Catalinimonas alkaloidigena: one gene and its partner. The protein of the gene in region 2 binds, or shares a complex with, the protein of the main gene of each other region. Links are inferred from orthologs where the notes say so. Each region holds a gene or a part of one and is shown on either strand. Other genes may lie near its edges. The genes, in order: groL and BLR44_RS18530.

Evidence for each region.
Region 1: the proteins of BLR44_RS18530 (region 2) and groL are in contact, whole or in part, in a cryo-EM structure (PDB 8P4O), measured with the Escherichia coli proteins. The link is inferred for Catalinimonas alkaloidigena from one-to-one orthologs.

The regions. Positions count from the first base shown.
Region 1 is NZ_FNFO01000001.1:606,262-612,403, forward strand. The notes cover bases 2,006-4,919. They hold groL (chaperonin GroEL), read right to left. Parts: upstream 4,326-4,919; coding sequence 2,685-4,325; downstream 2,006-2,684. Other genes in these bases: BLR44_RS02325 (peptide MFS transporter), read left to right, coding at 2,006-2,186; BLR44_RS02330 (tellurite resistance TerB family protein), read right to left, coding at 2,197-2,565; groES (co-chaperone GroES), read right to left, coding at 4,387-4,662. Also shown: BLR44_RS02320 (peptide MFS transporter), read left to right, coding at 1-464; more of BLR44_RS02325, read left to right, coding at 525-2,005; BLR44_RS02345 (hypothetical protein), read left to right, coding at 5,048-5,767; preprotein translocase subunit SecG, read right to left, coding at 5,827-6,142.
Region 2 is NZ_FNFO01000008.1:18,670-24,710, forward strand. What follows is about bases 1,968-4,780. They hold BLR44_RS18530 (methionine adenosyltransferase), read right to left. Parts: upstream 4,135-4,780; coding sequence 2,800-4,134; downstream 1,968-2,799. Other genes in these bases: BLR44_RS18525 (T9SS type A sorting domain-containing protein), read left to right, coding at 1,968-2,724; BLR44_RS18535 (SAM-dependent methyltransferase), read right to left, coding at 4,314-4,780. Outside these bases: mnmD (tRNA (5-methylaminomethyl-2-thiouridine)(34)-methyltransferase MnmC2), read left to right, coding at 1-565; more of BLR44_RS18525, read left to right, coding at 706-1,967; more of BLR44_RS18535, read right to left, coding at 4,781-5,033; BLR44_RS18540 (DUF2905 domain-containing protein), read left to right, coding at 5,043-5,282; BLR44_RS18545 (alpha/beta fold hydrolase), read right to left, coding at 5,271-6,041. UniProt on the Escherichia coli protein: Catalyzes the formation of S-adenosylmethionine (AdoMet) from methionine and ATP.

The DNA of each region.
Region 1 (6,142 bases), on a different replicon or contig from region 2:
TTCTGTTCATGGTAGGGGCCGTACGGCAATACGAAGCCCAGGGAGCCTCGGCCATGTACTGGCTGATGCTGGCCTATATGTTCCACACGTTAGGCGAGCTTTGCCTGTCGCCGGTGGCGCTGAGTTTCGTTACCAAGCTGTCGCCGCAGCGCTACGTAGCGTTTATGATGGGGGCGTATTTTGCCGCTACCGGACTGGGCAACAAGGTGGCAGGCTCGCTGGGAGAACTGTCGACAGAAGCCGGAGAATACGCCATCTTTCTGGGGATCTTCATCTTCTGCGTCATTTTCGGCCTTCTGATGATTGCCGTACTGAAGCCGCTGAAACGCCTCGCACACGGCGCGGAAGACTTGCAACCGTCGGTGGTAGGCGACAATGAAGGCTACGAAGTGGAAGAAACGCTACACCTCGAAGGCGACGGCGAGACCATCAGCTACGACGAACTGAAACGTAGCAAAAAATAAATCATCCCTTCAGCCCTGCTTCATCTTCCCGAGGCAGGGCTTTTTTAGGCCCTTTGCTGTATGGACTTTACCCTGACCCTCCTCATCTTCGGCTGGATTTTCGTCGCTGCCTGGGTTCCCATCGTCATTGCCACCAACCGGAAAACCCACCCGATGGCGCTGTTTGTCTTGTTCGGGGCGGAGATGTGGGAGCGGTTCAGTTTCTACGGCATGCGTGCCCTGCTGACGCTTTACATGTCGAAGGTGCTGTTTCAGGCCATGGAAGGGGCCGAAAGCCGGGCATTGGGCGTGTACGGTTCCTACACGGCAATGGTCTACCTTTTTCCGGTGTTGGGCGGACTGGTGGCTGACCGCATCTTCGGCTTCCGGAAAGCGATCCTCTGGGGCGGCATCCTGATGATGCTGGGGCATTTTACGTTGGCGTTGGAGGGTACTTTGTTTGAGGGGAGCTTGTTTTTGTTCTTCTTTTCGCTGGCGCTCATCATCGTTGGTAACGGGTATTTCAAACCCAACATCTCCAGCTTTCTGGGCGATTTCTACGAAAAGGACGATCCGCGCAAAGACGGTGCGTTTACCATTTTTTACATGGGGGTGAACATCGGCTCGTTCCTCGCCACCCTCACGTGTGGGTATGTGGGCGAGCGCATCAACTGGCACTACGGCTTTGGGCTGGCAGGCATCGGGATGGCGTGCGGGCTGCTGCTTTTCTGGATCTGCAGCCGCACCCAGGTGCTAGGCGACAAAGGACTGGTACCGCCTTCGGTAAAGGAGCGCGGACCGGTGGTGGCGGGCTTGCGTGCGCCTGCGCTGGTCTATATCGGATCGCTTATGGCGCTGCCCATCGTCGCCCTGATGCTGAACATCAGCAACATTGTGTCGGGTCTCTTGGTGGTGACCACCATCGGCATCATTGGCTATCTGGTGTACGAAGCGGTGCAATTGCGTCGGAAAGCACGCGTCATGATCGCGTCGGGCGGACGACCGGGTGCGTACCTGCCGGAAGGCGAGGGGACGGACGAGGACACTGCATCACCAAAAGCGGAAGGCGACCGTTTGCTGGTGGTGACGGTTTTGTTTTTCTTCCACGCCATCTTCTGGGCGCTTTTTGAGCAGGCGGGCGGCTCGCTAACCCTCTTCACGGACAAGAACGTGCAGCGCATGCTGGGCGGGACCGAAGTACCGGCCTCAATTTTTCAGAGTCTGAACCCGCTGTTTATCATGCTGTTGGCTCCGGTTTTCTCCTGGATTTGGCTTCGGCTTCGCAAACGGAATGCAGAACCCTCCACACCGATGAAATTCGTGTTGGGGCTGGCACAATTGGGGCTGGGCTTCGTGATCATTGTGTCCGGTGCTAAATTGTTTGCGACCAACGCGCAGGTACCGATGATCTTCGTGGTGCTGATGTATCTGTTCCACACCATGGGTGAGCTGAGCCTGTCGCCGGTAGGACTCTCGATGATCACCAAACTTTCACCCGCCAAAATCGTGGGGTTTGTGATGGGAGCATGGTTTCTCTCCATTTCGCTGGGCAACAAGATTGCGGGCGTCATCGGGCAACTGACCGCCGCCGAAAATCTGCCGGACGAGGCCTCTGCCTACGATACGCTCGCGCTTTATTCGCAGACGTATCTGGTGTGGGGTGTGCTGGTGGTATTAGGGGCGGCACTGGTCCTGTTGGTGCTGGTGCCTCGCCTCCGCAAATGGATGCACGGCATCCATTAACTATCGTGAGTTAGGTCAGCAGCGCGCGGATCACCCGGAACACTTCCTGTTCGGTGCTTTTTACTACGCCGTCGGCCTCGATAATTTCCTCCATGTCGCGCAGAAACGCCTGTTTCTCACTGTCTTCTTGCAAATACTGCGTGCAACAGTGTTCTACGTGCGCGTACACTTCATCCCAAGTGTGGCTGAGCTGCTGGTAGAGTACCGCCTCGAAAAGTTCGTTGGTCAGGTGCGGTTTCATGGTCGGGAACGAACGCAATTTTTCGAGAATCACGTTGGTTTCTGAGTCGACCAGACGCAAATCGGCCCGTGCCACACAGATGTATACGTACGTCAGGTAATGGAGGGGACCCCAGCCCGGGGTGAGTTCTACAGACATGAGGAATTAAGCAAAAATGTAGCGCATAGAGAGAGATAGAGCAAAAAAAGGAAGAAAAGGTGAAACAAAAAAACCCGGTACAAACATACCGGGTTTTCTATGTTAGAGACGATGAGGAATTACATCATTCCACCCATTCCGCCCATGCCTCCCATGCCCGCGGCAGGTGCAGCAGCTTCTTTCTCGTCCGGATCGTCGGCAACTACACATTCGGTAGTCAGCAGAAGCGACGCAATCGAAGCGGCGTTCTCCAGGGCCAGACGCGTTACTTTGGTCGGGTCGATGATACCAGCGGCATACATCTCTTCGAAACGGTCGTCACGCGCGTTGTAACCGAAATCGGCTTTGCCTTCGCGGACGCGCTGTACCACTACAGAACCTTCGGCACCTGCGTTGGCAACGATCGTACGCAACGGAGCTTCGAGCGCTGTGCGAACGATGTTCACACCGATTTTCTCATCTTCGTTGTAAGTAGATACGCTATCCAGCGACTCCAGCGCACGGATCAGCGCCACACCACCACCGGGGATGATGCCTTCTTCTACGGCAGCACGGGTAGCGTGCAGGGCGTCATCTACACGGTCTTTTTTCTCTTTCATCTCTACTTCGGTAGCGGCACCGATGTAAAGGATGGCAACACCGCCTGACAATTTGGCCAGACGCTCCTGCAGTTTCTCACGATCGTAGTCAGACGTTGTGTTCTCGATCTGCTGTTTGATCTGGTTCACACGGCCTTGGATATCTTCCGTAGAGCCCGATCCGTTTACGATCGTCGTGTTGTCTTTGTCGATGATTACTTTTTCGGCCTGACCGAGGTAATCAAGCGTAGCCTGCTCCAGTTTGTAGCCGCGCTCTTCAGAGATCACCGTACCACCCGTCAGGATCGCGATGTCTTCCAGCATAGCTTTGCGGCGGTCACCGAAGCCGGGCGCTTTCACGGCCGCCACTTTCAGGGCACCGCGGATTTTGTTGACGACCAGCGTAGCCAGGGCTTCGCCTTCTACGTCTTCAGAGATGATGACCAGCGGCTTGCCGGTTTGGGCTACCTGCTCCAGGACGGGCAGCAGTTCTTTCATCGACGACACTTTTTTGTCGTAGATCAGGATGAACGGTGATTCCAGTTCAGCCTCCATTTTCTCCGTGTTGGTCACGAAGTAAGGAGACAGGTAACCGCGGTCAAACTGCATCCCTTCTACCGTTTTTACTTCGGTTTCTGTGCCACGCGCTTCTTCTACGGTGATGACGCCCTCTTTGCCCACTTTGTCCATGGCGTTGGCAATCATGCTACCGATTTCCTGGTCGCTGTTGGCAGAGATCGATGCAACCTGCGTGATTTCGTTGGAGTTCGAAATGCTGCGCGACTGCTTGCGAAGGTTTTCTACGATCACCGCAACGGCCTTGTCGATGCCCCGCTTCAGGTCCATCGGGTTGGCACCTGCGGTTACGTTTTTGATACCCGCCTGGAAGATGGCCTGGGCCAGCACCGTAGCGGTGGTGGTTCCGTCACCAGCCGAGTCAGCGGTTTTAGAAGCTACTTCTTTCACCAACTGAGCACCCATGTTTTCGATCGGGTCTTTCAGTTCGATTTCTTTCGCTACCGTCACACCGTCTTTGGTGATGGAAGGAGCCCCGAATTTTTTGTCGAGGATGACGTTCCGTCCTTTCGGACCCAGGGTGACCTTCACGGCATCGGCCAGTGTATCTACTCCTCTTTTGAGTTTCTCACGGGCGCTCGAATTGAAATATATTTTCTTAGACATAACTAAAAATTAGTTTGATTTAAGGTTGAGACTAATGTAATGCAGGATGATGTCCTTCAGACTAGAGGATGGCAAATACGTCCGATTCACGCATGATCAGGTAGTCGCTACCATCGACGGTGATCTCCGTACCGGCGTATTTCCCGTACAATACGGTATCGCCTACTTTAACGGTAAGCGGCTCATCTTTTTTACCGTTTCCGACGGCCACTACTTCGCCACGTTGCGGCTTTTCTTTGGCAGTGTCAGGGATGATGATTCCGGAAGCGGTCTTCTCTTCAGCGGCGGCAGGTTTCACAAGAACCCGGTCGGCCAGAGGCTTAATGTTTACTGACATAACAATCGTGAATTAAGGAGATGTACAAATTAGTTTAATGATTCTTCCTCGTGAGGCAGTGATGGAGCACTGTCTCGGTGTGCCTTTAAGCATTTGTTGTGCCATTGCGCTTGCAAACTTACAGATTCGAGCATTTCGGCCATTTTTTCCGCTAATTCTACCAAAACCGAAGTACAGAGGCTGACAAAGTTTCCGTTGCGCGGAAAATAAACGCGAAATCCTGTCGTGTTTATAATAACATCACGTACGGAATGGGTTTGTTCTGAGTATCTTACGTCTGTCCGATGTAAATTTTGTCACTGGCCCGAATAAGCTTTACTTCCTACTGTTGCTGAACCGATGTTTGTTGTATATTATCTGCCAGTCTATCACGAAACCTGACACTATGAAGAAACTAACTCCGAACTGGCTGACAGAAGGGTTGATCGATTTCGAATACAAGAAGTATCTCCTGCTCTCGTATTTTCAGCAAGTAGAAGCTTGTTTCAGCCAAACGCACCTTTATCCCACTTTTTCGGAACTGGTCTTTCACTACCAGAACCTGATCTCTGTCAAGGAAAACAAACAACTTTTGCGGGAGAATTTTCCGAAAGAAATTTCGCGTGATGAGTTCCGGCGGCTGAAGCTGATTTACGAAGAGATGGTCGAAGACGACGGCGTCATGAAGGAGCTGCAGGAGATCATTTCGTTCTCGTTACCGGAGTTTGAGCGGTATCTGGAAGAAGGCAAAGCCATTTATCAGTATGTCGCCGAAAACCTGCACATCAGCCCGGTAGGTCTGGTGCCGCTCGACACCACCGCCGGCTTCCTGTTTCTGTTGCAACCCACGGGTCGCGACACCGAGGTGTACGAGTACCGCATCACCATTTTTGAAAACGCCGAAGAGAATTACCGGGGCATCCGGGTCAGCCACCTGGAGTCGGTCCAAAAGCCTCGGTTGTATACGTACGAGATGCTGAAGATCGATTTGGTGCGCCGTTACAAAGCCATCGCCAATCCTGCGGCCTACCTGATCGAATCGCGGGTGATGTGCCCGATGCAAGAAACGCTTCTGCCGGTCGCCAAGCGTTCGTTTGTGCGCTACATGGCCAAACAGGCCGCATAAAAAAAGAGGTCTGCAAAGACCTCTTTTGTGTATCGGGGAAACGCGTTGTCGCGTCGGATTTAGAATGGATTGGTCGTGTCGCCTTCGTCAGACGATTCGGCCGGGGCTACGTCGCTGCCTTCCGCACCGCCACCGAATGCCGTGCTGTCACCCACTTCTGGTAGGGCAGGGGCTTGCAGGTCACCGGCGCGCTCAATGTTGACGCTGCTGGGAATATCGGCTTGTGGCGTGCTGTTGTTCACGATGAAGCCGCTACTGATGCACAGCACCATAATGGCGATGGCAAAGCCCCATGTGACTTTCTCCAACAGGTCGTTGGTGCGTTTCACGCCCATCAGTTGGCTGGAGCCCGCGCCACCAAACGCCGACGAAAGA
Region 2 (6,041 bases):
CGTGTTTATCCAGCGGGGACTGGTGCCGGCCACCGAAGTCAGCGATCCGGTGCGGGTATTTGAAGTAGGCTTCGGAACTGGCCTCAATGCGCTACTGACCTTGCGCTATGCCGAGGAGCACCAGCAGGCGGTCGTTTATCACACGATCGAGTTGTATCCCCTTGCGCCCTCCCTCTGGCAAGCGCTTACGTTCCCGCCACCCCTCGACCAACCTACAGACCGCCAGTGGTTTCGGCAATTACACGAATCGCCCTGGGGGCAGGCCTTGTTGCTTACGCCCCATTTCACCTTCCAAAAAATCGAAGGCGACATCCACACCTACCCAAGCGCAACGGCGGCTTACGATGTGGTCTATTTCGACGCCTTTGCTCCTCAGAAACAGCCCGACTGCTGGCAGCCTGACGTATTTCATCGCCTTTATACAATGCTCCGTGCTGATGGAGCGTTGATAACCTACTGTGCACAAGGTGCTTTCCGCCGTACGTTGCAAGCTACGGGCTTCAAAGTCGAGAAGCTCCCCGGCCCTCCGGGCAAGCGCGAAATGGTGCGTGCCTGGAAGGTCTGACAATTGACCTCTGGAATGGCTGCTCAGTAGGTATTCTTTTGCATTTTGTCGAGTGCAGGACATTACGGTTGCTGCGGGAAAGCAATCTGTTTATATTTAGTTCTTTTCTACCTTGAATTTTTCACACAAAAGTTATTTACATGCGAAGACTCCTACTTCTAGCCATGCTGGTCGGGCCTTGCCTCACCGCCGTGCACGCACAAAAGTCAAAATATGTGGCCCCTGTGCCGAATACCATTACGAAAAAAGATTACTTACACACCACTCCATCGCAGGACCGGCGCAGCGCTACGCCCGCGCCTCAGAAGCCGCAGATCGTCTCCTACTGGGGCACGGTGGTCGGGCAAAGCTACCGCGATATGATGGGCGGCATTACGCTGGAAGGGCACGACCGGCAGCGGATTGCGGTCAACGAAACCGGCGACATTACGGTGGTATGGCCTTACCTGCCGGAAGATGGAGAAAGTAATATGATTGTCCCCCCCTTGACGGGCTACAACTTTTACAATTCGGCCAACTGGATTCAGGACGGGCAAGACATCAAACTGAATACGACCCTTCCGCAGTCAGGCTCGATTAGTGCAGCAAGCGTGTTGTATACAAGCCATGGTGAGACCATTATAGGACGTCAAGGTTTCCAGAATGCGTATCATCAATTTCGTGTATTTCATCGGAGCACACCAGGCACCGGCAACTGGAGCGATAAAAATGTGGCCATTAACCCCGGCTACAACCCATACGCTACAACAAACGGCGATGAGATTTACGTAGTAACGCAAGTTCCTTATTATCATTACTTTCTCAATCCATATCTGTACGAGGAGGATTCTTTGATGGTAGATGCTTCGGTAAGCAAAGGTGTTTTTTCGCCCCTGGTGTTTCACCGCTCCAGCGACGGTGGTCAAAACTTCGATATACAGAACTACTTCTTTGAAGACCTCGACTCCAACAACTTCGTCAGTCTGTTCAATGAGGAATTCTCAATCGACGCCCGCGACAGCATCGTCGCCATTGTGGGTCACGGCACGACCAAAAACAACGTTGGGCTCGTAACATTCCTCCTGAAGTCCGTGGATTACGGCGAAACCTGGAGTTACCAGAACATCCAGGTGATGGATACGACGGTCGTTCCGGCCGATTCCAGCTTTAGCCCTTCGGCGGGTGACGATGGGGCGTACGTGTACCCGGACCACGACGGAGCCCTCGACGTGCTGATCGATAACCAAGGGAAAGTACACGTCTCGACCGGCTTTGCGTTTCGGTTCGTAGCTCCGGACGGCGACCAATCCAACTCGTTCTTCTTCGACGGCGGACTGCTTGACCGTGGTCAATCCGTGTTACTCTACTGGAACGAAGACTTTGAAGACAACGGCTTTGCCGAAGTAGCTGGGATCGCCGATGCCGACGGTGACGGTGAAGTTACCATTGTCGACAACGAACAGACCTTCGAACAAACCAGCCGTTACATCTTCGGTCCCATCTCACAACCGTCGATGAGCATCGATTCCGAAGGCGTTGTGTACATCTTCTACTCGGCCTTGCAAGAAGACGCTTTCGGTGTCTACACCCGCGACATTTACGGCATCTTTTCTGAAAACGGCGGTGACGTATGGTCAGACCCCATCAACATCGCCAAAGCCGTAGGAAACGTTCAGGACGACGGGACCAGCGGCGATGCCTCGAGCGAAGACCTGTATCCCCAGGTACCCAAACGCATCATGGAAGACGACGTGATTCACCTGATCTGGTCGTCTGACTTCGAGCCGGGTTTGTCGTTCCACCTGTTTGAGCTCGGCGGCGATAGTTACGAGTACTATCACGAAGTGCAACTGGCCGAAACCAACTACTATAAGTTTACAGGCGCGGCGTTGCGAAACATCACTGCGGCCGGAGGTTATGCCAAACTCAACGGCACAGTACGGACCTACCCGAACCCATCGAGCAGCCAAACCCGGGTGGACGTTTCGCTTCAGGAAGCGGCTGAAATCCAGGTGCAGGTGAAAAACATCCTGGGTCAGGAAGTCCTGCCACGCACCACGTCGGCACGGGACGTCAACCACTCGGTGGAACTGAACCTGAACAGCCTGCGGGCGGGTATCTACCTCTGCACGGTCACTACCGCCCAAGGCCAGTTCACGCAAAAAATCGTTAAGCAGTAGTTAAGTACTGCACATGCACAAAAAAGCCCGGCAGGTTCTCTGCCGGGCTTTTTTATTCTAAAACGTTTAAGAAGTCTATAAGCCGAAAGCGGCTTTGATCTTATCGACGTAATCGAGTTTTTCCCACGTGAAGAATTCCACCGATTTCTTCTCTTTCCGCCGGACCTCTTCTTTCTCGCCCGTGCCGTTTTCGCGAACGCGAACGTATTCCAGTCCAACCTCTTTGGCCGCAGCTTCCCGGCCCATGTGTCCGTATGCCGCCGACTCAGAAAAGATAGGATTCTTCAGGCCCAGGCGCTCTACGATGGCACGCGGCCGCATGTCGAATAGTTCTTTGATCTTGGAAGCGATCTGGCCGTCTTTCATGTCCACTTTCGCCGTGCCGTACGTGTTTACCGTCAACGAAACCGGCTGGGCTACACCGATGGCATAAGCCACCTGCACCAGGACCTCGTCGCAAAGACCGGCCGCCACCATGTTTTTGGCAATGTGGCGCGCTGCATAGGCCGCACTGCGGTCCACCTTCGAAGAATCTTTTCCGGAGAACGCACCGCCTCCGTGGGCACCTTTGCCACCGTAGGTATCGACGATGATCTTCCGGCCGGTCAGGCCGGCATCGCCGTGCGGTCCACCGATCACAAATTTACCGGTAGGGTTGATGTGGTACTTGGTGCGCGAAGAAAGCATGGTTTGCGGAATGACCGAGGGAATCACCTTCTCAATGATGTCTTTCTTGATCTTCGACAGAATTTTTTCATCGGCCTCGGCGACAGCCGCCGCCCGGCCCTGAGCAGTATCGGGATGCGCCGCGTAATCCGGCTTGATAAAGTCGTCGTGCTGCGTGGAAACGACGATGGTATCGACCACGACGGGTTGGTTGTCGTCGCTGTATTCGATGGTTACTTGTGCCTTCGCATCCGGACGCAAGTACGGCATCAGTTCAGGCTCTTCTTTGCGAATGCGGGCCAGTTCTTTCACCAAACGGTGCGAAAAGGCCAACGCCATCGGCATGAATTCCGGCGTTTCGCGCGTGGCGTACCCAAACATCATTCCCTGATCACCGGCACCTTGTTCTTTTCCTTCCCGCTCGTCAACACCCTGCGCGATGTCGGGCGACTGGCTGTGCAATGCGTTGATCACGCCACACGATTCCGCTTCGAACTGATACTCGGCTTTGGTGTATCCGATCTGCGCGATGGTTTTGCGCACCACGCCCGGAATGTCGACATACGCCTTGGTGGTTACTTCACCAGCCACCACCACTAGGCCGGTGGTTACCATGGTTTCGCAGGCCACGCGCGAGTCGGGATCTTGTGCCAGCATGGCATCCAAAATAGCATCCGAAATCTGGTCCGCTACTTTGTCAGGGTGACCCTCCGAGACCGACTCAGAGGTAAAGAGATAAGGCATTTGCAAATAAGTTAAGATGAATCAATCGTAAACCGGAGATGAGCCTGACGCCAGTTCCGGTGGTTTAATCGCCCTATGCCCACTGATTATCAGACGGTAACCTTCCGGACCGGCGGGCAAATTGCGGCCCCAAAAGTACAGATTTTAGCTTGATTGAAAGCAAGCAACACCGGGAACTCTCAAGAGGCCGAAAGCAGAAAAATGGCCGGAATTTTATGAAAATCGGCCGATGTGCGCCGCCAGGCTTCTACGGTCTGCGTCTGAATGAGCTGATGAGGCGAGGTCAGGTTTGCCGCTACGCACAAAAGTGTCTGCGGGCGGCAGGCTTTCAGAATATCGTCTAACAACGGGTTGTTCCGGTACGGCGTTTCCATGAAAATCTGCGTCTGGTGGTGTTTCTGCGCCTCCTTCTCCAACCCTTGCAGAGCTTTGATCCGAGCTTCCGACGCAATGGGCAAGTACCCGTGAAACGCAAACGACTGGCCGCTGAACCCGGACGCCATCAGCGCCAGCAAAATGGACGACGGCCCCACCAACGGCACCACCGGAATACCACGCCGATGCGCCCCCGCCACGGCTCGTGCGCCCGGATCGGCCACCCCCGGACAACCCGCTTCGGACAGAATGCCTAGGTCGTGGCCTTGTTCGGCCAGATCCAGGTACTGCTCGATTTGACGTACTTCCGTATGTTTGCTCAGTTCGTAAAACTGGAGCGATTCGATCGAGATGCCGAGCCGCAGACCGCTGATGAAACGCCGCGCGGTACGCACGTTTTCAACCAGAAAGTGTTGTAGAGAACGAATGGTTTCGGGCACCTGCGGCGGCAATACCTGCGCTTCGGTGTCCGGTGACAATACGGTCGGTATCAGAAAAAGTCGACCTTTGGATGTTGCTTTCATTGTGATGACATGCCCACTTCGTTCGGAAAACTTTTGATTGGCCTCGGCCTGTTGCTGATCCTGCTGGGCGGCATTTTTTTGTTCGGCGATAAATTCCATTGGCCGGAATGGCTGCGCCCCGGTCGCCTGCCCGGCGACATTGCCATAAAGCGGAAAAACTTTTCGTTTTATTTTCCTTTGGGCACTAGCATATTGCTCAGCCTGCTGCTCACGTTTATTCTCTGGCTGATCCGCCGGTTAGGAAGCTGAGTCGATAAACGCCTGAATCAAACGGATCACCTCGTCGGGTTTCTCGGCGTGCAGCCAGTGCCCCGTTCCAGCCACGGTTTCGATGGTTGCCTTCGGAAACAGACGATGAATTTCCGCTTCATCTTTCGGTTGGATGTAATCGGAGTGCTCGCCACGTAAAAACAAAGTAGGGCCTTCGTAACGTGCGTCGGCAGGCAACGCTTCGCCCACCTGTTCGATTTTCTGGTCGATGACGGGCAAATTCATCCGCCACTCGAAGCCTCCCTCCGATTTTCGCGTCAGGTTTTTCAACAAGAACTGTCGCACCCCTAACTCGGGAATCCGTTCACTCAGAATTTTGTCGGCTTCCTGCCGCGACTTGATCGAATCGACCGGAATGGACTTAAGCCCCGCAAGAATCTGCTGGTGATGCACCGGATAATAACGCGGCGCAATATCGGCCACGACCAGTCCCTGCAAATGCTCAGGATATTGCGTTGCAAAAAACATGGCGGTTTTTCCGCCCATCGAATGCCCCACAACAAAAGGGCGGTCCAGATCGTGCTCCGTCAGAAACTCCAGCAGATCGGCGGCCATTGCCTGATACGTAAACGCCTCGGCGTGCGGCGACTGACCGTGGTTGCGCTGATCTACCAAGTAGACCGGCCGCTCTGTGGCCAGTTGCTTGCTTTGCGAAAGCCAGTTGTCGGCCGATCCGAGCAGGCCGTGCAAAATGACGACGGGCCGACCGGGTTGCTCTTCGCCACTCAGTTTATACGC